DNA from 4 places in the uncultured Rossellomorea sp. genome. Region 4 is predicted to be linked to each of the others. Evidence: riboswitches for the same ligand, from Rfam matches in the RefSeq annotation. Region 4 holds a riboswitch; each other region holds the start of a gene.
What was found. A riboswitch is a leader RNA that binds a small molecule or an ion and turns the genes downstream of it on or off. The one in region 4 is predicted to bind thiamine pyrophosphate.
Positions count from the first base shown of each region.

Region 1: linked by a shared signal. The riboswitch ahead of Q1B03_RS07325 (ABC transporter substrate-binding protein) and the one ahead of tenA (thiaminase II) in region 4 are both predicted to bind thiamine pyrophosphate.
Region 2: linked by a shared signal. The riboswitch ahead of thiC (phosphomethylpyrimidine synthase ThiC) and the one ahead of tenA (thiaminase II) in region 4 are both predicted to bind thiamine pyrophosphate.
Region 3: linked by a shared signal. The riboswitch ahead of thiT (energy-coupled thiamine transporter ThiT) and the one ahead of tenA (thiaminase II) in region 4 are both predicted to bind thiamine pyrophosphate.

Region 1 covers NZ_CANKZT010000002.1:74,298-83,645, reverse strand. Annotated here, with positions in the region: gene Q1B03_RS07345 (TatD family hydrolase) at 1-725, opposite strand, end outside; gene Q1B03_RS07340 (ABC transporter ATP-binding protein) at 718-1,455, opposite strand; gene Q1B03_RS07335 (ABC transporter permease) at 1,457-2,218, opposite strand; gene Q1B03_RS07330 (thiamine-binding protein) at 2,215-2,508, opposite strand; gene Q1B03_RS07325 (ABC transporter substrate-binding protein) at 2,521-3,507, opposite strand; TPP riboswitch at 3,683-3,792, opposite strand; gene Q1B03_RS07320 (phosphotransferase enzyme family protein) at 3,870-4,775, opposite strand; gene Q1B03_RS07315 (aldo/keto reductase family oxidoreductase) at 4,862-5,764, shown strand; gene Q1B03_RS07310 (Fur-regulated basic protein FbpA) at 5,818-6,003, opposite strand; gene Q1B03_RS07305 (cation diffusion facilitator family transporter) at 6,095-6,988, opposite strand; gene Q1B03_RS07300 (heavy metal translocating P-type ATPase) at 6,999-9,110, opposite strand; gene Q1B03_RS07295 (metalloregulator ArsR/SmtB family transcription factor) at 9,100-9,348, opposite strand, start outside.
Region 2 covers NZ_CANKZT010000001.1:1,296,946-1,301,391, forward strand. Annotated here, with positions in the region: gene Q1B03_RS06680 (hypothetical protein) at 31-228, opposite strand; gene thiC (phosphomethylpyrimidine synthase ThiC) at 206-1,963, opposite strand; TPP riboswitch at 2,112-2,228, opposite strand; gene Q1B03_RS06690 (copper homeostasis protein CutC) at 2,311-3,003, opposite strand; gene Q1B03_RS06695 (ABC transporter substrate-binding protein) at 3,223-4,161, opposite strand; gene Q1B03_RS06700 (hypothetical protein) at 4,182-4,446, opposite strand, start outside.
Region 3 covers NZ_CANKZT010000003.1:76,781-86,128, forward strand. Annotated here, with positions in the region: gene Q1B03_RS11655 (GntR family transcriptional regulator) at 1-148, opposite strand, end outside; gene Q1B03_RS11660 (ZIP family metal transporter) at 465-1,280, shown strand; gene Q1B03_RS11665 (histidine phosphatase family protein) at 1,360-1,902, shown strand; gene Q1B03_RS11670 (general stress protein) at 1,939-2,262, opposite strand; gene Q1B03_RS11675 (thioredoxin family protein) at 2,395-2,721, shown strand; gene Q1B03_RS11680 (hypothetical protein) at 2,952-3,251, shown strand; TPP riboswitch at 3,335-3,433, shown strand; gene thiT (energy-coupled thiamine transporter ThiT) at 3,503-4,099, shown strand; gene Q1B03_RS11690 (DedA family protein) at 4,248-4,895, shown strand; gene Q1B03_RS11695 (threonine/serine exporter family protein) at 5,022-5,771, shown strand; gene Q1B03_RS11700 (threonine/serine exporter family protein) at 5,818-6,273, shown strand; gene Q1B03_RS11705 (beta-propeller domain-containing protein) at 6,434-8,623, shown strand; gene Q1B03_RS11710 (mechanosensitive ion channel) at 8,783-9,348, shown strand, end outside.
Region 4 covers NZ_CANKZT010000001.1:199,494-208,841, reverse strand. Annotated here, with positions in the region: gene Q1B03_RS01125 (cyanophycinase) at 1-1,174, shown strand, start outside; gene Q1B03_RS01120 (hypothetical protein) at 1,337-1,534, shown strand; gene Q1B03_RS01115 (sensor histidine kinase) at 1,653-2,819, shown strand; gene Q1B03_RS01110 (response regulator transcription factor) at 2,816-3,415, shown strand; TPP riboswitch at 3,704-3,811, shown strand; gene tenA (thiaminase II) at 3,929-4,627, shown strand; gene Q1B03_RS01100 (ECF transporter S component) at 4,620-5,198, shown strand; gene Q1B03_RS01095 (ABC transporter ATP-binding protein) at 5,213-6,640, shown strand; gene Q1B03_RS01090 (energy-coupling factor transporter transmembrane protein EcfT) at 6,637-7,440, shown strand; gene Q1B03_RS01085 (thiamine phosphate synthase) at 7,430-8,053, shown strand; gene thiO (glycine oxidase ThiO) at 8,055-9,152, shown strand; gene thiS (sulfur carrier protein ThiS) at 9,157-9,348, shown strand, end outside.

The DNA.
Region 1 (9,348 bases), on a different contig from region 4:
TCTGGAATGCCTTTTATCTCTGCTATTTTTTCAATGGTTCGATGCATCATTCCAGGATGGGTCATCCTCCCTTGAAATTCTCCTTCAAACCGCCAAGGACCATCCGTTTCCACCATTATTCCTTCAACAGGATACTTTCTTACAAGCTTCTGTATCTCAATTTCATAAAGGACATCAGGTGTAATGGAGATTGAATAGCCATTTTCAATCATTCTATCAACGGTCTCATCATCTCCTTTAAACCAATGAAAATGAGCTTTCCCTATGGAGTGCTTTTCTAACAGGGCACAAACGATGGGTGCGTGTTCATACACCGCATGAAGGATAATCGGTTTGTTCATCCTCTTTGATTCAATCATGAACCGTTCCAACAGATCGATATACCGCTCAACTTCAACATCAGGATCTTCTTTCATTTTGTAATAAGGCAATCCTACTTCTCCAATCGCCACTATTTCCTGTTGATGCAGCTCAATGAATGATAGTAGTTCCTCAACTTCTCCTTCAGAGGGCAGTTCCTGCTCCGGATGGAACCCTGCAGCTGGTTTGACCCTAGCATCTCTTCTTGAGAGATCTATATTTGTCCTGGAAGACTGAAGGTTGGAAGATACAGTTATGAGCGCTTCAACAGCATACAGTTCAAGTTCCTGCAGAATCTTATCACGTTCATACCAATCGTATAAATCCAAGTGTATGTGAGCATCGATCAAGGAAGGTTTACACATATTGAGAAAGCTCCTCAAAAATGCTCGTTTTCCATTTCAGAAACTCCTCTGTTAAGAGAATCTCTTTGTCCCGGGGTCGGGGAAATGGTACTTTGAACTCTTTCTGTACACGGGCAGGCCGAGTCGATAAAACAATAATCCGATCTGAAAGGAATAGGGCTTCGTCAATATTATGAGTGACAAATAGAACGGAACTCAAATCTTCCTCCCAAATGGAAAGGAGCCACTTCTGCATGTCTAATCGTGTGAATTCATCCAGGGCAGAAAACGGCTCATCCAAACATAAAAAGGATTGAGGACTGACCAGGGCACGAATAAAGGCAACTCTCTGCTTCATCCCTCCAGAAAGATCACCGGGATAAGCATGCTCATATCCCTTCAAACCCGCCCGTTCAATCATACTCATTGCTTTTTCTCTATCCCTTTTTCCGTGCAGCTCCTGACCCAGCATCACATTCTCAATCACCGTTCTCCATGGAAGGAGGGACGGACTTTGAGGCATATAACTGATGGTTCCTCTCTGACCATTAATCGACCTTCCATCTAATTGAATATCTCCTGAATCGGGTGTGAATAATCCGCCGATGACATGAAACAGCGTGCTCTTCCCGCTTCCAGAAGGACCAAGGATCGAGACAAACTCACCTTCTTCCACATGTATGGAAAGGTTATCCAGGATCAGTTCTCCGTCAAAGTATTTGGACATATTTTGAATGGATAAGGTTGTCATGCTATTTGTCCTCCTTCCGATTCCACTTAATCATGATTTTTTCTAATAACAAGATGATGCCAAAGAAAGCCAGGCTGAGCAGCATAATCATAAAGATGGCAACAAATACCCTGTCTGTCCTGAAGGAAGAAGAGGCAAGTGTCATGTAGACCCCGATTCCTTTCTGAGCACCTAACCATTCCGAGATGACTGCCCCCATCACACTATAGGTAGCTGAAATTTTCAGTCCTGAGAAGATGGACGGTAGTGCATGCGGCCATTCAACTTTTCGAAAGATTTGCCCCTTTGATGCTCCTGACATTTTCATGTAAAGAATATACTCGGGGTTCGTCTGTCTGAACCCATCCAGCGCCGAGACCGCGACCGGAAAAAAGCAGATCAACGTTATCACAATGATTTTCGGCAATAGTCCAAATCCAAACCAGATAACAAGTAAAGGAGCCAGGACGATGATCGGAATATTTTGAGACAAAATCATAAGTGGATATATCGCTTCTCTTACTTTAGGGAGGAGATGCAGACCCACTGCAGTCCCGATGCCAATCGTACATCCAATCACAAACCCTCCGATCGTAAGGAGTGTTGTCGAAGCAAGATGTGTTGTAAACGTGGACCATGAGGCGACTCCTTCCGCCCATATTTCTGAAGGTGAAGGCATTAGCCATGCCGGCACCTCAAATACTCTAATGGTGGATTCCCAAATGATGAATAAAAGGATGATGACCAAGAAGGGTCTCCATCCTTTCGATATCCATGCTTTCATCCTTTATACTTCTCCGTTAATTGATCCATTTCAATCCCGGCCGGCTGATATAATACCTTGATTTGAGAAATGACGTTTGAGCTGCCCATTTCAATCATTCGTTCATTCATTTGTTCAATCACCTTAAATAAGTCAGATAGATTTCCTTCCATTGTCGTTTCTAATGGATGGACTTCATAACGGACACCAGATTTATCAATGATCGCGATGGCTTCATCCACGTATGGTATAACGTCTTCACCATTTTTCGTCTTCGAAATAATTTGTATGCTTACGAGTGCGTTCCCCATTTTGTTCACCTCTTAATTTGGTAAAAATTCGTTTGTAAAAGCTTTTTTACTGTCCAGTTCCTTATCTAATAAATTGTTCTCATACATCCATGAAGCATAGTTTTCCCATACCTCAAGCTTCTGCTCTCCCCATCTGTCAGCATCATCCTTGTATTTAGGAGCCAGCCATTCCTGGCTCTTCATGACTAATTCTTCATCAAGATCCGGAGCTGCCTCTAAAAGAATTTCACCTGCATCCTTCGGTTTGTCGATTGCAAACTGATACCCTTTTGAAGCAGCTGCCAAGAAGGCTTTAACCGTATCGGGATCTGATTCAATCATTTTTTCATTTGTTGTCAGGACAGGAGTGTAATAATCCAGTTTTTCAGAGTAGTCCTTTACGTACATCATGTTCAATTCCTCACCGCGAAGCTCTGCTTCAATACCTGTCCATCCATAGTAGATCCATGCAAAGTCAACATCCCGTTTCACGGCAGTAAAGAAATCTGTATCTCCCATGTTTACAAAATCCACTTTCTCTACATCTGCGTTTTCTTGTTTCATAATCGATGTCATGACAGCTTTTTCAACAGGGGAACCCCAACCGCCATAACTTTTACCTTCAAAATCCTTTGGTGTCGTAATATCCTTGCTCTTAGGTGATGCAAACCCCGAGGTATTATGCTGTATAACCGCAGCGATTGATACGAGGGGAACATCCTGTACCCTGGCTTGTGTGACACTTTCCTGGTATCCAACCCCGAACTCAGTTTTACCCGAGGCAACGAGTTGATCTGCCCCAGCCTCACCTGGTAAGATGATATCCACATCCAGCCCCTTCTCTTCGAAGTATCCTTTTTCTTTCGCAACGTATAATCCAGTGTGATTGGTATTCGGTGTCCAGTCCAGTACGACCGATACCTTTTTAAGATCATCCTTTTGTTCATCTGCCGTATTTCCTCCACCGCTGCAGGCAGTTAAAAGAAAGACAGCACAGATGATGACCATCCATTTTTTCATCTTGATTCCTCCTCAAATCCTCATATGTAGTTGTAACGTTTATTCGTTATTCTTCACTTAATAAGGTGAATGAATGTAAAACAAAAGGCAGATGGAACCTAAAAAGCTTTGGGACACTATAACAAAAAGCGCCCCAAGCCTTCAGCCCGGGACGCATCGTTAAACATGATCATGTATTGTTTAAGAGAATGTTTCCTACGCTGGTATCAGCCAGTTCAGGTTCAAAGGGTCAGTATCTACAGGATACAATCTCAACCGGCCATACCGGTTCCCCTACACTTTTACTATGAAATTAAACGTTATCTTCTACCCTACTTTGCCACAGAGTAGATGGATATTCAAGCATTTCCTATTAAAGTTAATTAAATTTGAAAGGCTCGTTCGTAATCACCGTTATCTACAAGTCCGTTAATGAACGGTATATAGGTAGATACAAGATGTGAATACCCTTTTTGATTGTAAAAAAACGTATATTGGACAAGGAAGATAATGACTAAGAATGGCAGCAGTCTCTTCTCATCTTGCGTTAAGGCAGCATCGAAGTGATACCCCGCCAAAAAGGTATGGATACATTCGAAATGCTCTTTCTTATCTTGCTGTACCAGGTCTTTGAGGATCCCTGCGATAAAGTAACCCATATCTGCTATACGGGGGGCTTTTCGTATCCTTTCAAAATCGATGACCCCGGTCACCCTTTCCTCATTTATGAGGATATTCCGCGGGTGGCAGTCACCATGTACGAGTTGATGAGGCAATTTGCTATAGGAGAAAGACCACTCATTTAGCCTGCCTATAAACCCTTTCCCCCATATTTCAATCGATGTCGGATCTTGCCCGGCTATCCACTCTCTCAAATGTGTGTCAACTTTCCATTCTTCTACCTCGTATTTACAGACATATTGCTTTAGTCTGCCATGGAGTTGAAAGAGATACGTTCCCGCCTTTTTAAGAGAAGCTAAGGAATAGACTTGTACTGGCTTTCCTTCGAGGGCTGGATACAGGGAGTAGAAATCTTGATGCTGTTGTACATAAGACTGGTGTGAGACCGTTAGCAATGGCCTTTCAACGGTAAGTCCGCTTTCCTGTAAATAGGTCGTTAAGAGATACTCTTCTTCTAGCATCTTCACAGAAGAATTGAATCTTTTTTTCAAATAATATGTCTTCCCAAGATTCTTTACCTTATAAACATTCGGATGACTGTCCACAGTCTCTATGCAGGAAGGATGAACCTTCCAGTTCAATAATAGATCATGAAGAGGTTCAATCATTTTTAATTCCCTTCCAAACATAGTAATATACGTTTAGTATGACTATGAAAGAATGTCTACATACCATATGAAAAGAGGTTGCATCCATGCAAAGAATACAAATGACGGAAGACTTATCATTCTCAAGAATCATTCATGGGTTGTGGAGACTTGCAGACTGGAATCAATCAAAGGAAGAAACCCTTGCTTTGATCCAGGAAAATATTGAAAATGGAATCACAACTTTTGATCACGCAGATATTTATGGCTCGTACATGTGTGAAGCCTTATTTGGTGAAGCCCTTGCCCTTCAGCCTTCCTTACGTGAGAAAATGGAGATTGTGACGAAATGCGGTATTGTCCTCCCTTCTGAAAATCGTCCGGAACATAAAACACATCATTACAACACGAGTAAAAAGCATATTTTGACATCTGTTGAAAACTCCCTGCAGAATCTAAAAACGGACTACATCGATTTATTATTGATTCACAGGCCAGATCCATTTATGAATGGAGAAGAAGTGGCTGAAGCCTTCACTCAATTGAAGGAAGAAGGAAAGGTACGTCACTTTGGAGTATCAAACTTTAAAGATCATCAATGGAATATGCTTCAATCCTATTTGCCGTTTCCATTGATCACGAATCAAATCGAATTATCTGCCTATCACTTAGAAAACTTCGAAGACGGTACATTAAACCTTTGTCAGGAGAAACGTGTCGCGCCGATGGCCTGGTCTCCACTCGCAGGCGGTGCGATTTTCAAGGGAGAGGATGAGAAAGCCATTCGTCTTCAACATACATTGAAGAAGATAAAAGAAGAAACAGGTGCAAAGGGAATTGATGAAGTTCTATATGCCTGGCTTCTTAATCACCCTTCAAACATTATGCCTATTGTCGGTTCCGGTAAAAAAGAACGCATTCAACATGCAATCGACTCTCTTTCTATTTCTTTAAACCACGATCAATGGTTTGAAATCCTGCAAACTTCTATGGGACATGATGTGCCGTAATAGAACTTAGTACAGCAAAAAAGACGATCCTTTTTCTAAAAGGTTCGTCTTTTTTAATTCGCTATATCGCCACCAACGTAATATTCCAGATAGACATCTTGTAGTTCATTCATGGAGAGCTCATAAAGCTGCTTACCAAAATATTTATATACGCCAATCCTTAATAATTGTTGAATATAGAAATCCTTCTTAAATTCAGGTGTCTTTTGCTTCTCTGATTTATTTTCTTGATGTAACATGTTCATCCCTCCAGTTGAGGATATACCCCAAATCGAGACTGAACTAAACATCCTCTTACACATTGGTAATATTAGGATAAAGCGACAGCTGTTACGTACAAACGTGATGATGTCCCTCTGTGACACTTTTTCCCTCCACTTGAATCGTAGAGTGATGTATAGCAAATTCCTCTTCAAGATAGGCTGAGAGCCGTAATAAAATCGTATCTCGATTCACTTCGCTTCCCACCACCACATGACAGCTTAGAGCTGTGAATCCCGACGTGATGCACCATACATGAAGATCATGGACTTCAATGACTCCCGGGATAGCTGCCAGGCCATTCATCACTTGTTCCGTATCGATACCTTTTGGGGATCCCTCCATTAAGATATGAATGGAATCCTTCGTTACTCTCCATCCGGAAATGACGATTAGAATGGCAACCATGACAGAAGCAATAGGATCCGCCAAGTTCCAATTAAAGAAATAGATCAAGAGTCCGGCTGCGATGGCCCCGACCGATCCCAACATATCACCAAGTACATGAAGAAAGGCACTTCGGACATTCAAGTTATGTTCTGTATCCCCTCTCATTAAGATCCATGCCACGATCATGTTTACAACCAGACCTGTGATGGCGATCACCATCATACCTGGTGAAACTACAGGAGTATCTATAAAACGGTGATACGCTTCCCAGAAAATATAGAGTGAAACGAGAATCAACGTGATGCCATTCATAAACGCCGCCAGTATTTCGAATCTCTTGTACCCATACGTCTTCCCTTTATCCGAAACCTTCTCACCTATATAAAAAGCTGCCAAACTAAGACCTAAAGCGGCTGCATCACTAAGCATATGTCCCGCATCGGAAAGAAGAGCAAGACTATTTGTGACGATTCCACCTATGACTTCTACGATCATAAAGGTGAAAATAAATAGGAAACTGATTAATAATGCTTTTTTATTCTGATTGTGTCCATGACTGTGGTCGTGACCCACTTGACATCCCTCACTTCCGGTCTCTTACTCTTAATAATCTAAGACCATTCAATGTAACGAGTAATGTCGCTCCCATATCGGCAAAAATCGCAATCCATAGAGTAAGCCAACCGGGAATGACAAGTAATAATGCAAGGAGCTTGATACCGATGGCAAATGAGATATTTTGCTTGATGATGGTAAGCGTTTTTCGACTTAAGCGAATGATATATGGCAGTTTTGAAAGGTCATCGTTCATTAGCGCGATATCGGCCGTTTCCAGTGCTGTATCGGTTCCTGCCCCACCCATGGCGATTCCTACATTTGAAGCAGCAAGTGCTGGGGCATCATTGATTCCATCCCCAACCATGGAGACTTTTCCATAAGTGTTCATGTATTGCTTAACAAAGTCTAATTTATTCTGGGGAAGCAAACCTGCTTTGATTTCTTTGACTCCTACCCTTTTTCCGATCGATCTTGCCGTATTTTCATGGTCTCCTGTAAGCATCATTGTTTGCTCAATACCCAATTGATGAAGGCTGTCGATGATTTCGCGACTTGTTTCCCGCACTTCATCTGCTACGGCTACAAGAGCCAAAGCAGTATCCTCGACTCCGAACACCATGACCGTTTTCCCTTCCCGTTGAAGCATTTCAATTTCAGCTGAAGGAGTATTTACAAAGAAGCTATCGGATCCCAGGAAGTATTTGTTGTCACCTATTCGGCCACTGATTCCTTTACCCGTATGGGATTGAAACTCAAGCACTTCACAGTCCCCATACTCAATGTTCAGCTCCTTCGCCCTTTTTAGAAAAGCGTGAGCGAGGGGATGCTGGGAGTGAAATTCCAGTGCAGCCATCTTCATCCACAGCTCTTCTTCTTCTACATCTCTTAATCGTATAAAATCCGTTACTTCAGGCTCTCCTTTAGTAAGAGTTCCTGTTTTGTCAAAGGCGATGGCCTTTAAACGCCCTAATTCTTCTAAATACACGCCGCCTTTAATAAGAATGCCATTCTTGGCTGCGTTCCCGATGGCCGTTACGATGGCTACGGGAGTCGAAATAACCAGTGCACAAGGACACCCCACTACCAGGACGGATAGTCCCTGATACACCCAGGTTGACCATTCTGCTCCAAAAAGCAGGGGTGGTATGATCGCAACAAGGAAAGCGATGACCATAATAATGGGCGTATAATACTTTGCAAATACATCCACAAATGCTTGAGAAGGGGCCCTTTCTCCCTGTGCTTCTTCCACCAGATGAATAATCCTGGCGAGAGTCGTGTCTTCAATACGCTTTGTCACCTTAACCTTTAGATACCCTTCTTCGTTTAATGTTCCTGCAAATACAGCATCACCCTGGTGTTTCTCCACTGGTACCGATTCTCCTGTGATCGCTGCCTGATTGACAAATGAAGAGCCTTCGAGGATGTCACCATCCATGGCAAACTTCTGACCAGGTTTGACCACCATGATGTCCCCGATTTCAATATCCTCGGCATCAACGGCAAGCTCCATTCCATTTCGTATGATGATGGCTTGAGGAGGGGCAATGTCCATCAGTGAACGAATGGACTCACGAGCCTTATCCATAGAGTACGATTCCAGAACTTCACTGATGGCAAAAAGGAGAACGACGATCGCTCCTTCACCCCATTCACCAATAAACGCAGCTCCAATAATCGCAATGGTCATTAAGGTTCTCATATCGAATTCTAATTTAAGTAAGTTTTTGAATCCCGTTTGAAATAATCGATACCCGCCTACAGCAATCGCTGCTGCAAATGAAACAGTAGAAAAAATGTCACTGTTCTCGATTTTCATAAGTGGGACAGAGTAAGCAAGAAGGATAAAAAGAACAGAAAAAAGTAAATGCTTATATTTCGTGTAAAACGGGTCTTTTTTTTCCTCTCTCTTTCTGATTCCGTCTTCTTTAATGCGAAGCCCTTCAAAGGCTCCTGCTTTTTCTACCGCTTCCTGAGTGGTTTCTCCGTATACGGTAATCTTCGCCGCTCCAAAGTTCACCTTCGCATCTACTACTCCGTCGAGATGCTGAACGTTCTTTTCGAACTTCGCCGCGCACCCGGCACACGTAAACCCCTCGACCCGGTAAGTTTGTTTATGGGCCGCTTTACTGGTCACGTTCCTCCACCTCCATTTGATGCGTTACAGCAATTTCGATTAACTGTTTTACATGATGATCATCCAAGGAATAATATACGAGCTTGCCTTTTTTTCTGAATTTGGCTAACCCCTGCTTTTTTAATAAGCGTAAATGATGGGATGCTGTTGCTGTTGAAGAACCCGCAATATTGGCCACATCGCATACACACAGTTCGTCCTCGATGGTAAGTGCATACGCAATTTTCATTCTTGTTTG
Region 2 (4,446 bases), 1.1 Mb from region 4:
AAAGAAATTTAATTAATACCTTACACGTTTCTAATAATAGGTACTTTCTACATAATGACATTTGATACAAGATCTTGTTACATCCGTTTCATAAAAGACATGTCTGCAGTTTTCCTGAATGCTCTTCACTTCTTTTTCGAGTTGGATGACTCTCTGATTGAGCTTTACGATCTCATTCTTCAATTTCAGTACATGACAAGAAGGTTTATCGATAGATGTTTGATCCATTTTCCACAAACTCCTTCGATTTTTCTTTCAATCCTTTTTCTATTTCCTTATGAGCATCATTCATGCTAGTCTCCTTCATTCCCCTTATGTCATGTGATATTCTCATTGAACAAAATTTCGGGCCACACATTGAACAAAAATGGGCCGTTTTTGCCCCTTCTGCAGGAAGTGTTTCATCATGATACTCCCTTGCACGCTCCGGGTCCAGGGATAAATTAAATTGGTCATTCCATCTAAATTCAAATCGAGCCTTAGAAACGGCATTATCTCTGACTTGTGCCCCTGGATGGCCTTTCGCCAAATCCGCTGCATGTGCTGCGATTTTATAAGCAATGACACCTTCTCTCACATCATCTTTATTCGGTAATCCCAGATGCTCTTTCGGTGTTACATAGCACAGCATGGCTGTCCCAAACCAACCGATCATGGCAGCCCCTATGGCGGAAGTAATGTGATCATACCCCGGTGCAATATCTGTCGTTAATGGCCCCAAGGTATAAAAAGGAGCTTCATGACAGATTTCCATTTGCTTATCCACATTCTCTTTAATCATATGCATCGGTACATGACCAGGGCCTTCAATCATGACTTGTACATCATGCTTCCAAGCAATTTTGGTTAGCTCGCCTAATGTTTCAAGCTCGGCAAACTGTGCTTCATCATTCGCATCAGCAATTGATCCGGGTCTTAAACCATCTCCTAAGGAAACGGAGATATCATAGGCTTTTAAAATCTTACATATATCTTCAAAATGGGAATAAAGAAAGTTCTCTTTATGATGGGCAAGACACCATTGTGCCATGATTGAACCTCCACGGGAAACAATGCCTGTTGTACGATCAGCCGTCAGATGAATATACCTCAATAAAACACCTGCATGAATGGTGAAATAGTCAACACCCTGCTCCGCCTGTTCGATCAATGTATCCCTGTACACACCCCATGTAAGATTCTCAGCAATTCCGTTTACTTTTTCTAGTGCTTGATAGATCGGTACCGTACCAACAGGGACAGGGGAGTTTCGAATGATCCACTCCCTTGTTGTATGAATGTTTTTACCTGTTGATAAGTCCATTATGGTATCGGCACCCCAACGAGTTGCCCACGTCATTTTCTCCACTTCTTCTTCAACGGAAGATGATACAGAAGAGTTTCCGATATTCGCGTTTATTTTCACATGAAAGTGACGACCGATGATCATCGGTTCACATTCAGGATGATTGATATTGGCAGGAATGATGGCCCTGCCCTTTGCTACTTCTTCTCTTACAAATGAAGGATCAACATTTTCCCGGATAGCGATGAACTCCATTTCCGGTGTAATGATTCCTTTTTTTGCATAGTGCATTTGAGTCACATTACGACCCATTTTTGCCCGTATTGGGGTACGTTTGATAGTAGTGAACGCCTCTACGTGTGCATAAGGATCGTCTCCTTTATAGCCGTTATCTTCCGGTTCGATTTCACGTCCCGGGTAAGCGGCGACATCCTGACGTTCCAGGATCCACTCTGTGCGAACGGAAGGTAACCCTTTATGAATATCGACTTGGTAACGCTCATCTGTATAAGGTCCGCTTGTATCGTATACACGAACCGGTTCATTCTCTTCAACGCCCAAGGAAACATTCGTCCTACTCAGTTCTATTTCTCTCATCGGTACATTTATGTCTGGTCTTGATCCTCCGACATATACTTTTTTACTGTTTTTAAATTGCGTTTTTAACTCGATCGCCACTTAACTTCTCCTCCTTTTGATTGGATCTTAGAAGTTACTGCGTCAGGCATCCCATTGTTCAACAAAAGGACATGAAGACACAAAAAAGGGTCCTGAATAATCAGAACCCGAAATGTCAAAAAGTAGTAAGCGCCTCAAAACACAAATAAACGCTTCCGCACTACTTCCCTACGCTGGTATCATCCAGATCAGGTTCAAAGGGTCAAAGAACTTATGCGTTCTCCTCTCAGTCCAAGCAATTTATCGGACTCCCCTAGTAGAAATATTGATAGTATTCTATTGTATTACATACTATTTTTACCATGATTCATTCTTTTTTCCAATAGTAGTATAGTAACAAAATCAAATTAGAACATAATCACACGTTTGATTTCCATTACCTTTTCAGGGTCTATCCCGAAGTCATAGCTCCCATTATGACGGACACCTGATCCTACATGATATTCTCTTGCTTTTAGCTTGCTGTGTATTTCGCCTATATTTTCCACAGTTAAACCCGAACCCGGCATGATAGTGGGACCACCCATTTGCTCTATTTCCCTCATTTTACCAATCGCCTCCAGTCCCTTACTCACTTCAGATTTTCCGCCTGATGTGAGAATTCGATCAACGTTCAATCCTGAATGGAATATTCCTTTGCATAAGGCTACTGGATCATCAGACAGGTCGATAGCGCGGTGAAAAGTAATCGATTGACCCTTCGCACTTTGTACGATCTCCATTAAAGCGTGGGAATCAAGCTTACCTTCATGTGATAATGCGCCAAAGACGATGCCACGGCTTCCCATTTCAACCATTGTTCTAACTTGTTCCACCATGGTATGCAATTCATCAGACTGATACGAGAAAGATTTACTATGTAATCGGATCATAATCTGAACAGGAATTGAAACGGTCCTTAATACTTTTTCTATCACATGAAAATCAGGAGTTAATCCTCCCTCATGTATGGCAGACACCAATTCAAGTCGATCTGCTCCGGATGCTTCTGCAACTTTGGCATCTTCCTCATTCAAGACTATGACTTCCAGTTTGCTCATGTTGAATTCTCCTAACGTGATGATGTTACGTTAACTTTATCACAATGTTGAAGATTGTTGAACTTGTGATGAAAAGGATTTCCCCGCAAAAATATGTTGTTATTTAAAAAGACAATACTCATACGTTTGCATTACAAATCCTATAAAAAGTAACAATCTATCAGAAAAAGACAATGATTCCTCTTGCAAATCATTGTCTTCCCCATCTCCCATTCAATCTTATTCAGAAAATAAATCCGGATACACCGTTTTTGCTGTTAGCTCAACGGCTTCTCCAATACGTGGTCCTGGTCTTGACATAATGTCTGAATCCAAGAAATAGACTTGGCCATTTTGCACTGCATTTACATCTTTCCAGCTTTCCCGGGACTTGATTTCGGCTGTCGGCTCATCGACATAACCCACTGTCGTTAAAATCATATTAGGGTTCCGTTTAATGATTTCTTCTTCGCCTACTTTCACCCAGCCTTTTTGATCTACAAAAATATTCTCGACCCCTGCCGTTTCAAGTATTTCCTGCTGAAACGTTTCTGCTCCTGCTGTATAAATATCAGGGGAGGGACTGATTTCAAAATATACTTGTTCTTTTTCCTTTAGCGTGCTTACTTTTTCTTTCACATCTGAAATCTGTTGCTTGATGCCGTCTACCAATTCGTTCCCCTTCTTCTCTACTCCCATTACCGTTGCAATTTGTTCTATATCCCCATAAACATCTTCAAAGGTTTGGGCAGATTGAATGACAAATACGTTTAATCCCGCTTCCTCAAGCTGCTTCACTCCTGCATCATCTCCAGTGGTATAAGCAATGACAACTTCCGGCTTTAGTGCAATGACCTCTTCCGCATTGACTGTCATGGAATCCGACACTCTTTTAATCTCTTTCGCTTCCTCTGGATAGTTGTCGTATTCAGTTGCCCCGATTACCTTATCTCCTGCTCCTATGGCAAAGAGAATCTCTGTGTTACTCGGCTGTAAGGAAATAACGGTTTCCGGCACTTTCTCAAAGCTAATCTCTTCTCCCCTGTCATCGATGACAGAATAAGACTCATTATCAGACTTGACTTCCTTTGTGGATGTTACTTCTTCCCCATTGCTGCACCCTGCGAAAACAACCAGGATGAATGATAATAGTAAACTATTTAACCATGACTTTTTCATATTTCATCTTCCCCGCTTCTCTATATTTTGTCTTTATACGATTTACTCACAAAAGGAATTTCTTCAATCCCTTCACATTTATTCACATACACGGCCATCACAAACAGGACATTTGCCAGTAAATGAGCGTATTTAAATAGAATATTTTCCACTTTCATCTCAGTACTGACTTTATGTAAGGCACGGACGGACTTTTTTGCTTCACTGCGACAGGTATGAAGCGTACATGCGGCTGTACAGCCTTGAGGAAGGACAAAGGTTTGGATACGCTCCTCGACTTCCGAC
Region 3 (9,348 bases), on a different contig from region 4:
TTGGATTTATGGTCAGCTGTTGGGCCAATGCACGAACGGAAGGCAATTGTTCGTCAGGCTTCAACACCTCATTAATGATCAACTCTTTTAATTTCTCGACTAATTGTTCATATATGGGCTTTCGACTTCTTAAATCAAGCTCAAACATATCCACCCTCCCAACCGTATAAAGTGTACTATGTGTCTTAATACAGTTAAAGTATATAACAAGTTCTACCAGTTTGGGAAGAGGGGAAATGAAAATATTCTTGAAAAGCTGGTAAGTGTGGTATTCACTTTGACTTTTGTGAATAAGGACTCCAGGTTTGGGAGTAAAAAGAATGATACAAACACAAACTGAGATGAATAACATATATATAGAAAAGTGATAAAGCATGGTAAAGATGACATTTCCTTTGACAAAGAAAGTTTCCTTGATGCAAAATGGTGGTATTAAAATTTTTGATCGGAGGAGAGGGTCGGTTATGTTCTTAGATTGGTTAAGTGGATTCAACCCAGCCGTCCAGGCACTTTTTGGCGGTACATTGACATGGGGATTAACCGCACTGGGGGCCGCGACGGTTTTTTTCTTTACCAAAATAGAAAAGCATACTCTGAACATGATGCTTGGGTTTGCTGCAGGTGTCATGATAGCAGCATCGTTTTGGTCACTTCTTGCTCCATCAATAGAGTTCAGTGAACAAAACGGTCAGATTCCGTGGCTCGCTCCTGCAATCGGTTTTTTGCTTGGCGGCCTTTTCATTCGACTATTAGATTTTGTCGTACCTCATTTACACTTAGGGAACTCAGCAGAAAAAGCGGAGGGACCTCCGACTAAATTTAAAAAATCAACCTTACTATTTCTTGCGATTACCCTTCATAACATTCCCGAAGGTTTAGCCATCGGTGTGGCTTTTGGGGCAGCGTCAATGGGACTTGGTGACGCAACATTGGTAGGGGCGATCGGGCTCGCGATCGGAATTGGTATTCAGAATATGCCTGAAGGGGCGGCCCTTTCTATTCCATTGCGCGGAGAAGGGATGTCACGTCTGAGGTCCTTCAACTATGGTCAGCTTTCAGCTATCGTTGAGCCCATTGCTGCCGTAGTTGGTGCAGCTGCTGTCCTATTAGTGCAGCCATTGCTTCCTTACGCACTTGCTTTTGCTGCAGGGGCAATGATTTTCGTAGTAGTGGAAGAGCTGATCCCAGAGTCTCAATCCTCTGGAAGTACAGACTTGGCCACATTGGGACTCATGTTGGGATTTGTTGTAATGATGATTCTGGACGTATCGTTGGGTTAATAAAAGTAAGCATGCGACTTAGGTCGCATGCTTTTTTTATTTCCAAAAATAGTATAATGGTAGTGAAGGGGGTGAAAATGTGAAGATTGGTCTCGTAAGGCATTTTAAAGTAAAAAGAGGATACCCTGAAAGATTTGTAACATCCGAAGAACTAATGAAGTGGGTAGAAGAGTACGATGAGTCTGATGTAGAAGAGAATGAGGTTGATCTTCATGATATTGAATGGAAGAAGTGCTACGCAAGTGACTTAACCAGGGCAGAAGTAACTGCTCGAAAAGTCTATGCCGGGGATATCGTATCGTTGAAGGAACTACGTGAAATCAGACTATCTCCCTTATTCAATTACAAGAGAAAGCTTCCTCTGTTTTTACATTTGTTTATGATCCGGGTAGCCTGGTGGTTTAATCATCGTTCTCAGCCTGAAAGTAAGAATGAAATCCTTAAAAGAATCAACAGGATTGTCGAAGCGATCATACATGAGGGTGAGGACGTTCTCATTGTTGGGCATGGCGGGATTATGATGTTTATGAGAAAAGAGCTGATTAAACGAGGGTTTAATGGCCCTAAGTTTAGAAGACCAGCAAACGGGAAGCTATATGTTTTTCAAGACAAAAAAGGATGATTCCGGGGAATCATCCTAAGTCATTGTTCTATAAGGTCAGTTCTTAACAATCAATAATATCTTTCCTTCATCGAGCTTTCCTTCGTACTGATCCGCTTCTGCGTGGGAAAATCCAACTTCCATCAGCTTGTTTCGGAGTTCGTCGCCTTTATTCAGAATCATGTTCCCTACTGCAGTCCCGATGCCTGTTTCCTTAACACCGATCTCATTGGCGTCAGCCCGATCAGCGACTCTGTCCGTCCGGTCATCATCATGGGATAATACATAAAGATTGTGTTTGTCGATACCTTGAGAAGAAAGCTTTTCAACTTCTGTAATTAATTCCTTATCGTCATAAAATTCCTTAACAGTCGGTTTCAATTCAATCTCCTCCATTTTTCAAATTATTTTGTCTTCGTTTATCTTTTCCCGCGGGTTCCTATTAGTAAACCTTTGAATAGGTGGGTATACATATTACTAGTGTGTGTAATGAAAGAAGGGAGACGGTTAGATATGGAAGAAGTTCATTCTTTAGAAACTATCAATGCTACTCTGGCAGGAGAAAAGATGGTGTTACTATACATATCCAGACCCAATTGCTCTGTTTGTCACGCTCTACTGCCCCAAGTGAAAGGGGTGCTGGAAGAGTTTCAAGATGTAAAGTCCATTCATGCCGATGCAGGGGAAATACCGGAAATAGCTGGTGGGTTCTCTATCTTTACTGTGCCGGTGGTCATCGTATTTGTAGATGGAAAAGAAATGTTCAGGAAGGCCCGATTCGTTCCAATCGATGAGTTACATACCCAAATGTCCCGTCTGGTGAAGATGTTAGACAACTAAACAAACGTTTGATTAAGCGTGAAAGTTGTTGGTTTGTCAAAGTTTACAGTATTAAACGGTTGTTTAATACTGTGAAAATTAAAAATCGAGAGCTGTTTTAAGTTGGGGATTATAGACAATGAAAAAGAGCTGCTAAAAAAGTAGCTCTTTTGTCATGGTTCGGTGAATAGGTATATAATAGAGAGTATACGAGTATAGTAGTCATGAAGAAATAAAAGGGGGCTTGATGAATGATCAGATTGTCCAGGACAAAGAAAGTCATGTTACTTGGTTTAGCAATCATCCTCATAATAGTAGCCAACCGGATTTCCAGTGTACAACACTTGACAGCAAGAATTGCCACTAACCTGTATATCAGCCTGAAGTATCAAGATCTGGACCTCGAATACCAGAACGTCGAATTCTCACCCCAGTTTGGAGATTATTCTGTAGCGTATAAGGACAAGGACGGAAAAGTCTATGGATTCATGGTTACCCCTAAGTCAATGCCCGTCATCATACTTCACGATCCTCTTAATGAGTCACCTTAATCAATAGCGAAGTTAAAGAGTGAACCTCTCTATCTTTTATCATTTCATTCTTCATGTATAATAAAACCAAACAACTTTATAAACGTTACCACAAGGGGAGCGAAAGCTGAGAGTGAACAATCTGTTCTGACCCTCTGAACCTGTTAGTTAGTACTAGCGTAGGGATGTGGATAGTAAGCAGCATGGCTTATTTTTCCTTTTACATTCAGCCCCCTTATGGTTTCGTTTCATCTTACAAGGGGGATTCTTTTATGAAAAACATGCGTCTTGTCGTTTTACTTGAAGCCTCATTGATGGCGGCATTCGCCGTTATCCTTGATATGCTTCCTTCTATTAAGCTATCACCCAGTATCTCCATTTCGATAGCAATGGTTCCTATTTTTCTATTGTCATATCGAAGAGGATGGAAGGCTGGTATACTGGCTGGATTTGTATGGGGCCTATTGCAGATTGCCTTGGGTGACGCTTGGATTGCGACTCCAGTGCAAATGGTAATTGAATATTTCATCGCCTTTGCCTTTATCGGTCTTGCCGGATTCTTTTCCGGTAAGATCCAATCCTCAGTAAGAAGTAACCGTCGAACTAGAGCGGTCATGTGGGTAGTGGCTGCTACGTTTTTAGGTAGTCTGGGTCGATATTTTTGGCACTTCATCGCAGGATATGTCTTCTTTGCAGAATATGCGCCAAAAGGCATGTCGCCGCTACTTTTTTCATTAGCAGCAAACGGAATCACCATGTTGGGCTCAGCTCTTCTTTGTTCAATCGCTCTGCTGATCGTACTCAACACAGTGCCAAGATTGATCAAAGTAAGGGTATCTCCTCAAGAAAGCAACCGAAAGGCATCCTAAGTTATTTGGACCGGTCACTATAAAGAGGCTGGTCTTTTTTCTATGAAAATACATCCCAGGTCTTAGAAGTATTTACTTCTACGGCTTCTGTTTGCATGTTGGTGATTTTTTTATACTTAAGTTATTCGTTCATATAGGAGTGACCTCGATGGAAGAAATCATGGCAAATTATTCGGCAGAGTGGGGGATATGGGGTGTATTGCTTTCTCTATTTATTGAAGGAAGTGCTTTCCCTTTTGTGGGCACTTTTTTCATCGTAACAATGGGATTTATTTTAGAATTAACGTGGATGGAGATAGGAGTGCTTTCTCTAATAGGAAGCTTTCTTTATACAGCGGGTAGCTATATTCCTTATTTTATCAGTTCAAAATTAGGTGCGAAGCTTGAGGCAAGGTTGAAACCTGAAAAACGGAAGAAGCTCAAAGAAGCTCAGGAAAAGTTCAACCGTTACGGAATCTGGAGCGTAGCAATTGCAAGTCCCCTTCATTTAGGAAATATCATCCCCTTCATGGCAGGCATGGCAAAAATGGATTTGAAAGTGTATTCTCTCCTTACTATGCTTGGGATAGCTCCGTCTACCTTTTTTTTCTTAAGTATAGGCAAGTTCTATGATGGTGATAGAGAAGTGATCTTGGGGTTGGTAGAAGAATATCAACTGTTGGTTCTAACAGGATTTGTGCTGGTAACTGTTTTGTACATTCTCTTTAAAAGGAAGAGAAAAGGGAATAGAAGGATGATTAGTAAAGATTCGGAGACTGAAAAATTTTCGTCAAGTTACAAAAAAACTCAATCCTAAAACCCTCTACGCAGATTAAATCTTCGTAAAATCATCCCCTTCCTCATTGCTTACACCCATTCTTTCCTATAAACTAGACCTATTCAAAAAATAGCACGTGTGGAGAGATCTATATTGGAAGCAAAAATGATAAGAAGATATGACATTATGGAGGTAAGTTTGCTGGCGGGTAAGATTATGCTGCAAAGTGGTGCAGAAACGTATCGCGTAGAGGATACGATGATGCGGATCGCCGCTTCTTATGGGATTTCAGAATCTCACAGCTATGTTACACCAACAGGGATCATCTTCTCGATTGAAACGTCTGAACCAACGAAAACGAAGCTTATTCGAATAAACGAACGGTCTACCGATCTTGAAAAAGTAACCCTAGTGAATAGTATTTCAAGGCAAATCAGTAAGGGGCATCTCACCCTTGAAGAAGCATACAATGCTTTGGAAAAGCTTGATCAATCTGATCTTTCTTACTCCTTTGTGATTCAGGTATTGGCCGCTTCGATTGCAAGCGGATGTTTTCTCATCATGTTCCAGGGAATGTGGAATGACTTCATTCCTGCGCTTTTCGCTGGTGGAGTCGGGTTTACGAGCCTGATCTATTTTCATCGACTCGTGCCCATTAAATTCTTCGCCGAGTTTCTCGCTTCCTTTATTATCGGAATGCTTTCCTATGGGTTCGTCCAGCTTGGAGTCGGACAGGAGCTGGATAAGATTATTATTGGATCAGTGATGCCTCTGGTTCCCGGGCTCCTCATTACCAATGCCGTCCGGGACTTAATGGCAGGGCATTTGGTGTCGGGTTTATCGAAGGGAGCAGAAGCTTTTTTAACGGCGTTTGCCATCGGGACGGGTATTGCCGTAGTTTTCACTCTGACGTAGGGTGACTTTGTTTAGTATTAGGAAAAAAGAATGAGGTGAAAAGGGAATGCTCATCATAGAACAATTAGTGACCAGCTTCATCTCCGCTGCTGCATTCGGGATTATCTTCAATGCTCCAAAGCAGTCCCTTTTCAAATGCGGAATTGTTGGAATGTTAGGCTGGATCATCTACATAGTAATGAGTTTAAACGACGCCGATGCGGTACTTGCGACGTTACTTGCATCCTTTGTCGTGGCCGTGATCAGTCAGGTGTTTGCGAAAATGTATAAAACCCCGGTCATCATCTTCTCTGTAGCCGGCATTATACCTCTTGTACCTGGAGGACTGGCGTACGATGCCATGAGAAATTTTGTTCAAAACGATTACAATGCCGCCATCAACCTGGCAGCTAAAGCTTTTATGATTTCAGGCTCCATCGCCATCGGACTCATCTTCTCAGAAGTCATCAACCAAGTCATCCGAAACGCTCGGCTGAACGTAAGTGCAAGGCGAATGAGATAGAGGGACGGACCTTACTTTTGTGGGGTCTTTTTTTATTGGCTTCAGCAGAGAATAGGAACAAAGTCGGGCGTAATGAATCCCCTGCAAACTCACACCCCATGTAACATTTTCTCTCTCCTGACGTCTAATCAACAAATAGAACATATAGGAGGGTCATAGCATGAGTAAGAAATCGTATCTGCTCATCATTGCTGGTATTATGTTGCTGGTGGCACTTGGAACGTTTGTGTATAGTCAAAGACCTGTCGTGAAGGCCGAGGGGAAGATGGAGGGCGACCTTCTCGTGATGGAGAATAATTCATGGAATCTGCAATTTTCAACGGCCCTGAATAAGGAAACGGTGACGCCCCAGAACATTTATGTAGAAGACTCCAATGGAGAGAGGATCAATGTCTCCTTGAAGGTGGATGAAAATCGAAAGACACTGCAAATTCAAGCACCGCCAGAAGGATATCCTTCTGATCCACACCAGTATACACTTCATATTTCTCCTAAAGTGAAAACCAAATGGGGTTTTTCTTATGATGGAGATACAGAAATACCCTTTTCTGTCACCTCTAAACTACCCAGTATTCAATCCAAGGAAGAACTAACGAACTATTTTAAACGAATGTTAAAGAAAAATAAGGAAGATACGGAGTTTTCTCTGTTCGGAAGAGAAGGGAATATGGAGTCCAAATCATCGGAAGATAGTGCAGCTGGGGAGTCGTCTCAATCGGAATCCAATTTTTCTGAAACGAATAATCAGGTTAAAGGAGTTGACGAAGGGGATATCGTGAAGACCGATGGAAGCTATATTTACCAATTAACCGACCGCAGGCTGCTGATTACAAAGGCAAATCCTGTGAAAGAAATGAAAGTGGTATCCTCTACCAGCTATAAAGAAAATATGCAGCCGCATCATCTGTTTCTACAGAAGGATAAGCTGCTCGTCATCGGGAATAGCTGGTCGGCTGTCCATTTTCAAGAGGGTAAACAAGAGTCAATTGCTTCCACTATGCCTGTAGACGGAACGACCGTTGCGCTTCTTTATGATATCTCGGACAAAGCCAAACCATCCCTTCTCAGGCATGTTGAGCTTGAAGGTCAATATGTAACGTCCAGGAAGATTGATTCCACTGTATATTTGATTTCGAATCTGTATCCAAACTACTGGATGCTTGAACAGGGGGGGAATCCTGATCTGAGACCCCGTGTGAAAGATAGTTTAACAGGTGGTGAAACGACACCCCTTCCAATAGAAGATATTAAGTACTTTCCACAGTCCCAGTCCCCAAACTATACCTTATTGACGGGAATGAATATGGAAGATCCAAAGGCTTCTCTAAACGTTCAATCCTATCTTGGAAGCGGCGATAAAGTGTATATGTCTAAAAATAATCTTTATGTGGCTGTAGAAAAATACAATGAAGATGCTATGAAAAAATGGACCTCTTCAAACACGGAGATTTATAAATTTTCCGTAAGTGATGGAAAGATTGAATATGCTTCATCAGGTCAGGTAGAAGGAAGGGTGATAAATCAATTTTCCATGGATGAACATAAAGGTTACTTTCGGATTGCAACGACAAAAGGGGAGGTGTGGAACAGTGACTCCCCTTCATCCAATGCTCTCTATATTTTGGATGAAAACATGAAGAATGTTGGGGAAGTAACGGATTTAGCCAGGGGAGAACAAATCTATTCTGTCAGGTTTATGGGAGATAAGGCATATATGGTGACCTTTAAACAAGTCGATCCCCTTTTTGTCATCGATACGGCAGATCCGAAAGCTCCAAAGGTTCTGGGGGAGCTGAAGATTCCGGGTTTTAGCACCTATCTTCACCCCATTGACGAACATCACCTCATCGGGTTTGGGTTTGATACGAAAGTGGTGCACGATGACAAAGCAACCAATGAGGAACCCAGAATCGTTCGACAAGGAATGAAGATCTCATTATTCGATATTACAGACTTTCAGCAGCCAAAGGAGACGGATACTGAAATAATAGGGGGACAGGGTACTCACTCATATTTGTTGGACGATCACAAAGCACTGCTTCATGAACCTTCACGAAATCTATATGGCTTTCCCATTTCTGTTTATCATGAAAAAGAAGGAAGCCGGCATGAACTGGATTTTGACTATCAAGGCGCAATCCTGTATGAAATCACACCTGAAAAAGGAATCGTCTTAAAGTCTCAGCTCACAGAAGAAGAAAACAAACACAAAGAATATTACGAACAGTGGGAAGACCAGATTCAAAGACTCCTATATATTGATGATCAGCTGTATACAGTATCACATAAGAGAGTGACTGCTTACTCTTTAGATGATTTCATTAAAGAAAACGCGATTGACCTCCCGTGATGAAAACCCTTAAGGCGCTTTGCCTTAAGGGTTTTCTATTACTTAAGACTCCTTGGTGAATCAAATAGACTATCTTTTTTTGTCAGGTTTTGAAAAAAAATCTTTGGGTAGATAACTATTAGCATTATACAATTTCCATAATTGAAGGGAGAACATCGAATGAACAATGATATAACGCAAGAATGGTACGGGTACTTAGGGAAGCTTCCTGATCTGTTATTAGCTCTATTAGTGTTATTGATCGGATGGATCATTGCTAAGGCTGTTGAAAAAGCCGTTTACGGAATTTTAAAACGGGTGAAGATCGATGATAACCTTTATTTTGGCAGCAGGAACGGAGAACGGAAATGGACATCGGAGAAAGTCATTAGTAAAATTGTGTACTTTATTCTGCTTGTGTTTGTGTTTATTGCCTTCTTCAATATGCTTGACTTGAACTTCATTGCTTCACCTTTAGTCGGTATGTTGAGTACGATGGCGGCAGCGATTCCGAATGTATTAAAAGCAGCACTCATTCTATTATTTGCATGGATTGTTGCATCTGTACTGAAGGTATTGATTGAGAAACTGGGTACGAGACCTGCAGTTAAAAGCACGCTGGTAAGATCTAAATTAGCAAAAGATGAAAATGATGTCCATCGATACGTCTATACGGCTGCTAGAATTGTATTCTATCTCGTGCTTCTCATATTCTTACCGGGAGTGTTAGCAGCTCTTAATATCAC
Region 4 (9,348 bases):
AAAGGGAAGTTTGGTGATCGTCGGGGGAGCTTTAGGGAGCAGCAATGAAGAAGTGTACCATGAATTTATTAATCGTACTGGGGAAAATGGGAAAATAGGGATTATCCCTGCAGCAAGTTCCAGTTTGAAATCATCAAAAGCATTTAAAGAGGATCTTTCCTCATATGGTGTTCCGACAGAAAGAATCGACATTCTTCCTATATCTAATCATGACTTTAAAGGGACGGGAGAAGACGAGTCCCAGTGGGCAGATAATAAGAATAACCCGGATTTGGCAGAAAGGATTCTAGAGTATGATGCCATTTGGTTTGTAGGTGGTGATCAAACGGATATCACTCGATCCCTATTAAACGAAGATGGATCGAAGTCAATGGCTCTTGAAAGCATTTGGGAAATCTATCGTAATGGAGCCGTTCTTGGCGGTACAAGTGCAGGAGCTGCAATCATGAGCGATGTGATGATCGCAGGTGGAGGAAGCTACGAGACTCTATCAAAAGGATTTACAGATATGTATGACGGGATGTCTCAACAAGAAGGTGGACCTGGATATCTTGAGAAGGGATTAGGGTTCTTCCCGTATGGTATTGTGGATCAGCACTTTGATAAAAAAGCACGATTGGGGCGTTTAATTGCAACCAATGCTGAACATGGAGAAGAAAATGAATTCGCCTATGGCATCGATGAAGATACGGCGATGATAGTGGATAACGAAGCGAAAACCATTGAAGTAAAAGGTAGAGGCGGCGTTTCCGTAGTAGATTTGAGTCAGTCAAATCTATCACAATCATCGCATACGTATAAAAATATTCAATTATCATGGATTACCTCTGGAGATCAATTAAATTTAAATACAAATGCATATACGATCAGTGATCATAAGGTTTCAACAAAAGACTATGAATATTACGAATATAAAGCTGCTCCCCATACAGGAGTATTAACGCCGCACCCTTCTCTTGCAAACTATTTAAGCTATAGCCTTCTTGATAACTTTGGCCAGGATGAAGTGAAGAGCTATAGTTTTTCTGAAGATGAAGGCTTCGAACTGACTTTCAAAAAGGGAGATCAAACGGAAGGCTTTTGGGGTTATAAAGATGGAAACAAAGATGATTACTCATATCTCAATGTGAAAATGGATATCGTACCAGTAAAAATCTCGATTGAAAACAAATAGAATTGAACGGAAAGCCTGGGCGGATTGACGCTCAGGCTTTTTCAAAGTGAATCAACTTTTCTTAGGTCATTTGCCAGTATATTTGATTGGTAGCATCTGATATACTAGTGATAACAAAGTGCTAGCAGTTGCTAACAGATAGATAGAAAAGGAGGGCGAACCTTGTCAGATCAAGGAAGAATGCAGCTTAATGTAAGGGTTGATACGGAAACATCAAAGAAATTGGATGAAATCGTTGAATACTATCAGCAAAACACGAAGATTGGAAGAGTTTACAAAGGCGATGTGTTAACTGATATCATCCATAAATCCTACGAGGTCATGCAGAAGCAAAAAGCGATTCAAAATCGGAAATATTAATATTTTTCTGTCTTGGGATTCATATGATCAACTCCTCTAATAGATAATGAAAATTCAGCCACTCGGTATGAAAATATGGGATAATTCATGTAATAATATAGGAGACATGTTTAAAATAATGAAAGTAAAAGAGGTCCTCATCGTGCAAATGCCGAAAAAGTTAATCAATATTCAAAAAGGGTCCGGAATTTCCCCGTACATATGGAGCATCATCAGCATCCTGCCATTTTATTTTATCTTTCAGTCCTCCTCTACGATCGAAATTGTTGTAGGGATTTCCTTGACCATCATGTTCTTTATTTCTTTACGATTTGCTTTTATTTCAAAGGACTGGCCGGTTTATTTATGGACATCAATTTTAATTGCGATATCCATTACCATGACTATTCAATTTAATTTTATCTACTTTGCTTTTTATATTGCCTATTATAATGGGAATATAAAAAACCGGGTGGCGTTTTTAACCCTTTATATTATCCACCTTGTGTTAACGACGGCATCGATCAATTATAATTTTGTTATACAGGATGAATTATTTTTATCTCAATTTCCTTTTATTCTGATCATTTGGATAAGCGTCATTCTGTTACCGTTTAATATTTATAATCGAAATAAACAGGTGCAGCTCGAAGATCAGTTGGAAGATGCTAATAAACGTATTTCAGACTTGGTCAAGCAGGAAGAACGCCAGAGGATTGCCCGTGATCTACACGATACTTTGGGTCAAAAGCTTTCTCTCATCGGTTTGAAAAGCGATCTGGCCAGAAAATTGGTGTACAAGGATCCAGAGCAGGCCCGGAGTGAATTAAAGGATGTTCAGCAGACGGCACGAACCGCTTTGAGTGAAGTAAGGACAATGGTTTCACAAATGAGGGGTATTCGATTAAAGGACGAAATCGTCCGGATCAAACAGCTATTAAAGGCAGCGGAAATTGATTTCGTGATGGATGATGAAGTCATGCTGCCCCAAGCATCACTCTTTCTGGAAAATATCTTGAGCATGTGCCTAAAAGAAGCCGTGACGAATGTTGTCAAACATAGTAAGGCTTCATACTGTGAGCTCATCATTGAAGAGTCGGATAAAGAGATGACCATTGTGGTGAAGGATGATGGTGTAGGAATCGGAGGAGATTACACACAGTCTAAAGGCAGCGGTTTAATCGGGATGAGAGAACGCTTGGAATTTGTAAATGGAAGTTTAGACATCCTTACAGAGAATGGGACCATCTTGATTATGAGAGTGCCGAAAGTGATTAAGCAGACAGACAGGGAGGGAATGGAATGATTCGAATTGTTATCGCGGAAGATCAGCGAATGTTATTAGGTGCCTTAGGCTCGTTACTTAGCTTAGAGGATGATATGGAAGTGGTGGGAAAGGCGGGCAATGGAGAAGAAGCCATTGCCCTCGTCCACGAGCTGCAGCCGGATATTTGTATCATGGATATTGAAATGCCTAAAAAGACCGGTCTTGAAGCAGCAGAGGAGTTAAAAGGCGAAAATTGCAAAGTGATTATCCTGACAACCTTTGCCAGGTCCGGTTATTTCCAGCGTGCATTAAAAGGGGGAGTGAAGGGTTATTTGTTAAAGGACAGCCCAAGTGAAGAACTGGCGAACTCGATTCGCCTTGTGATGGAGGGTAAACGTATTTATGCACCAGAGCTCATGGACGATGTGTATAGTGAAGAGAATCCTTTGACAGACCGTGAAAAGGAAGTGTTGGAGCTGGTTGCTGACGGGAAAAACACGAAGGAGATAGCCGATGAGCTTAGCCTGAAAACGGGTACCGTCCGAAACTATATCTCTACCATACTCGACAAGCTTGAAGTTAAAAATCGAATCGAAGCCATCACTCAATCAAAAGAAAAAGGATGGTTTAAATGATGGGCAGGGAGGGACTTCCAACATGGAAGCCCCTCCCTACTTTAATTGTAATGATTGTCATCCCATAATCCATTTTTGTATATTTATACATTTGTAGTATGCAGTTAATATTGCTGTAAAGAGCTTTATTCTTAAAGGAATTTCATTAAAATTTTTAAAGTGGGTATCCTTTGCTGTGATTGGTTTTGTAGGGGAAGGGCGAATGGAAAATTGATGAAAGGTTTTCTTTTTGGTGTTGACAAGCAAAAGAATCATGGTACGATAGCATCGAATACAAAATTTCATAGGACGATCCACTAGGGGTGCCTTATTAAAGGCTGAGATTAAAGTATGACTTTAAGACCCTTTGAACCTGATCTGGTTGAGACCAGCGTAGGGAAGTGGTGTTTGACGGTCGCGTAGAATCGTAATCTTACATTCTGATCTCAAGCCACTTTCTGTATGCTGCATGCATAATGGGAAGTGGCTTTTTTGTTGCCCAGTTCGGGTCGTCTGGAAAAGGAGAAAGATATTATGTCATTTTCAACGTACTTAAGAAACGAAGTAAACGAAATTTGGGAAGCGAGCTTTCAACATCCTTTCGTTAAAGGGATTGGTGAGGGAACCCTCCCCCTTGAAAACTTCAGGTATTACATCCTGCAAGATGCCTATTACCTATCCCACTTTTCAAAGGTGCAGGCACTTGGGGCAGCCAAAGCAACAGACTTACATACTACCTCTAGAATGGCAACACACGCTGTTGGGACAAATGAAGCAGAGCTTTCACTTCATGAAAATTTCTCAAATCGATTAGGGATCACGGAAGAAGAAAAACAGCAGTTCGAACCTGCTCCTACGGCTTATGCGTACACGTCACATATGTATCGGTCCGCTCAGTATGGGGGGCTCGCAGATATTCTGGCGGCAATACTCCCCTGCTACTGGTTGTATTATGAGATCGGTGAACGCTTGAAATCATGTACACCTGAGGAGGCCATTTATCAGGAGTGGATCGCAGCTTATGGGGGAGAATGGTTTCGGGAGTTAGTGGAAGAACAGATTCAGCGACTGGATGGATTGGCAGCAACGATGACAGAAACAGACAAGGAAAGAATGAAAGAGAATTTCATTTTGAGCAGCATTTATGAATTCCAATTTTGGGAAATGGCATACACACTCGAGAAATGGCCGTTTCAGTCTTCTTTAGTCAAAGAAGGTAAAGTACATGTCTAAATTAAAGCTGACGGACATTTTAGTAACGGTCGTGATCTCCATAGGTTTTGGAATTATATATAAGCTTTGGGGACCGGTTTATAACCTGTTAAAGCCATTTGGATTGCATGCGGATCAACTGATCTATGGCATGTGGTTCATGGCGGCAACCGTGGCTTTTTTAATCATTAGGAAACCTGGTGTCGCACTTCTGGCAGAAATTGCAGCATCTTCAGGGGAATTTCTCATGGGAAGTGAATGGGGCCTCGAGGTACTCCTATTCGGTCTTATTCAAGGATTGTTTGCAGAGTTGATTTTCCTTATCACCCGCTATAAGCGTTATGATGTCATCATCATTTGTGCAGCAGCTGTGGGCTCAGCAATTGGCTCAATCCTGATGGACTACTTTAAGGGATACATGGGAGACCTGGTTCTGTGGAATTTATCACTTTTTATTGGTGCCAGATTAATAGGATCCATCGTGATAGCAGGCATAGGAGCCTTTTATCTCGTTAAGGCTCTGGAGAAAACGGGGGTAACCAGTTTAGTCAGAAATGCAGAGCAAAAAGATTATGACGCGTTGAATCAGTAAAGGAGGGAAGGACGATGCATGTTGAAAATCTGCGCCTTACATTCTCCGGTTCAGAGGAACTGATGTTTAAAGACGTAAGCCTTTCAATAGAAGATGGGGAAAAGGTATTGCTATTAGGACCGTCGGGATGTGGCAAATCCACACTCCTCCAGGTTTTTTCCGGTGTGATACCCCATTCGATAGATGTGCCGATGAAAGCTGACTCGATTGAACGTCCTGAATCCTTCGGGTATGTCTTTCAAGATCCGGACGCTCAATTTTGTATGCCCTATGTAGATGAGGAAATTGCCTTTGTTTTGGAGAACAACCAGATTCCAAGAGACGAAATGCCAGAGATTATTAAAGAACTGTTAGAGAAGGTGAATTTAAGTCTGATGGATTCCCATACGAAAATCTCCTCTCTATCTGGGGGGATGAAGCAAAAATTAGCCATTGCCTCTGCCCTTGCGCTCCATCCCCATACGCTATTTCTGGATGAGCCTACAGCCATGTTAGATGAAGAGAGTACAAAATCTGTATGGGAAACAGTGAAAACGACATGCAAAGATAAAACGTTACTTATCGTTGAGCATAAGCTTGGGCACGTACTGGATATCATAGATCGTATTATTCTTTTCGATGCTAGTGGAAGAATAGTGGCTGATGGTCCAAAGACTCACATTTTATCAAATTTTAAGGAAACAATGAAAACAGTTGGGGTATGGTATCCGGAAGCGTGGAAAGATTATCTTTCTTCCCACCTCCCGGAGAAGGCTGCCCCGTTTGGAAAAACGAATTTAAAGCTAGAGAACTTCAAAGGGTATGTACAAAAAGAATTGAAAATCCACCTTGAAAATGCCGTCAGCCTTGAAGGTGAATGGATTGCAATCACCGGAAAGAACGGAGCAGGTAAATCAACATTACTCCACAGTCTCATGAAATTCATCCAAACGACCGGGACGTATGAATTATATGGGAGACAGGTAAAAGGAAAGAATGCTCCCGAGGAATGTACGTTTGTTTTTCAAAATCCCGAGTTTCAGTTTGTAACACACAGTGTGTTTGATGAAGTTGCGTATTCCTTTCGGCGGGGGAAAGTGGATGAAGGGATAGTGGAGGAAAAAGTGCATGCAATTTTAAAGCGATTTAAGCTTGATCCATACAAACAACATCATCCCTATCATTTATCAATGGGGCAAAAGCGCAGATTAAGCGTCGCAGCGTCCCTTGTCAGGAATAAAGATCTTCTATTATTGGACGAACCGACCTTTGGCCAGGATTCCCAAAATACGTTTGCGTTACTTGAGATGCTTCAAGGCTACCAAAAGGAAGGAACTACCATTTTGATGGTGACACATGATGAAAATATTATTACTCACTTTGCATCCAGAGTATGGGTAATTGAAAAGGGGCGTCTCACCCAGGATTTCCATAATGAGATCGCAGGTAGTAAAGCAATATGAATATAGAACTCGAGCATAGAGAAACCTGGCTTCATCAAATAAATCCCAGCTTCAAGCTAATGACCTTGATCGGGCTTTTTGTATTCCTGCTTTTTATTCATTATCTTAACTGGTTGTTATATTTGAGCTTACTCTTTTTTCTCCTGTTATGGGTGTTCTCGGGATATTCATATAGAACGGTCAGTTTAATGATTTTACCCTTTTTCCTTGTTTTCATCTCTACTGCTTCATCAATGGTTTTATTTGGGAAAGGTGAAACAACATGGATGAAATTTGGATGGATCCACATTACCGAAGAGAGTTTTTATCGGGGGATCCATGTTGGATTGCGTACCATCGTATTCGCTATATTGGGATTATTATTTGCTCTTACAACGAGACCGGTGAAGCTTTTCTACTCCCTTATGCAGCAGCTGAGATTAAAACCTAAGTATGCGTATAGTTTTATGGCAGGATTCAGATTAATACCCATTATGATTGAAGAATTCTTCACGATACGAAACGCCATGAAAGTCAGGGGAGTTGAGGAAATGAAAGGAATAAAGCACGTATTCCATAAAATGAAATCGTATTCCATTCCCCTGCTTGCCCAAAGCATCAGAAGAGCTCACAGAATTGCCGTGGCTATGGAGACAAAAGGTTTTAAAGAAAGTGGGAAACGAACCTATTACTACAGAGTAACCTTCTCGAGATATGATGGATATTTCTTGGGGAGCATTCTCTTCATGATTGTGCTCAGTTATTATTTTTCTACCCATCTACCTATTTTTCCGGCGGGAGATGTTCGCTATGGGAATTGAAACGAGAAAACAATTACATGTGATTTCAACAGGAAAACAATCAGTGGAAGAATTGGTGGAAATCTCGAAGTCCATATATCCATACTTCGACGTGCTCCACCTTCGCGAAAAGCAGTGGACGGGGAAAGAATGGACTGTGGCCATTGACCGTTTAGTAAAAGCAGGAGTCCCATTAACGAAATTATGTGTCAATGACCGGGCAGACATTGCCATTATGAAGCATGCAAGAGGGGTGCAGCTTGGCCATCAAAGTGCGGATATCAGCTTAGTGAAAAGTGCTTTTCCTTCCTTACAAATAGGTGCTTCTGTACATTCCCTGGAAGAAGCGCAACAGGCGATGGATAGCGGAGCGGATTATCTACTCTATGGAAATATCTATGCTACCTCTTCGAAGCCAGGAAAGACTGGTGTGGGGGTAGCAAGCTTAGAAAAAATGGTTCAATCAATCCCTCTTCCTATTATCGGTATCGGTGGTATCACACCTAAACGCGTAGGAGAAATCATGCAAACTGGAGCAAAAGGGGTAGCGGTTTTATCAGGCATTTTCCTTTCAAAGGATCCGATTGATTCAGCACGATCCTATTATAAAGAATTACATATGGAGGTGTGGTAGCTTGGTAAAGCAGTATGACGTCATGATTGTGGGTGGAGGAGTAATTGGCTGCTCCATTGCGTATCAGTTATCCAAAAGAGGAAAGAAAGTTCTCCTGATTGAGAGGAATCAATTGGCGGGAAAAGCGTCGAAAGCCGCTGCAGGCATGCTTGGTGTTCAAACGGAATTACATGGGGGGAGTCCTCTGTATCATTTAGCGATGGCCAGTCGAAATATGTATTCTACTCTAGCTGAGGAACTCAAAGAAATTAGCGGAATGGACATTGAGTATGTAGAAAATGGAATGATTAAACTAGCGAAAACAGAGGAAGAAGCCCAGGACTTACTGGAAGTTGCATCTATAGCAGCAAAGGAGGAACAGGTTGAATGGTTATCTCCTAGTAGCCTATCTATCTACGAACCTCATCTATCAAAGGATGTGGCTGGTGGTTTGTATATTCCAAAAGATGGGAATGTCTCAGCCCTAAAGCTTTCACAAGCGTTAGGTTTAGCAGCATCGAGATTAGGTGCAGAAATGAAAGAATTTACGGACGTTTATGATTTTATAATAGAAGGAAGCAGGGTTACGGGGATTCAAACATCTATTGGTCCCTTTTACGCAGACGAAACGATCGTAGCGGGAGGTGCTTGGAGTCAATCTCTACTGAAACAGCTGAATATGACTTTCAATACGTATCCAGTCAAAGGAGAATGCTTTTCAGTTAAAGTATCCCGCAAAGTAGTAGAGCGTACAATTTTCACGGATGACTGCTACATTGTTCCGAAGATTGGTGGAAGGCTTTTGATAGGAGCAACAGAGAAGCCGCATACGTTTGATGAAACCATTTCCGTAAATGGTTTGTTGAACCTCATGCAGCTGGCGACAAGCATTCTGCCTGATCTAGCTTACGCAGAGTGGGAAAAGGCTTGGGCGGGTATACGACCACACACTCATCATGGATTACCATTTATGGGGAGAAGTGAGGAATGGGAAGGCCTTTCCATTGCAACGGGGCATTATCGTAATGGTATTCTCCTCGCACCAATATCAGGAGTGATGATGGCAGACATTATTGAAGGTAGGGATACTCATTCAAAAGATGAATACCAGAGGAGTTGAGAAAGTGGAATTACGGATAAATGGACAGGTGGTCACGGTACCAGACACAATTTCGACTATAGCAGATTTAATTCACTATTTTAAATTTGAAAATCGAGTGATTATAGTTGAGCAGAATCAAAACATTCTTGAAAAAGATGAGCATGAAAAGGCTGAACTGAATAAGGGCGATACAATTGAGCTAATCCAATTTGTA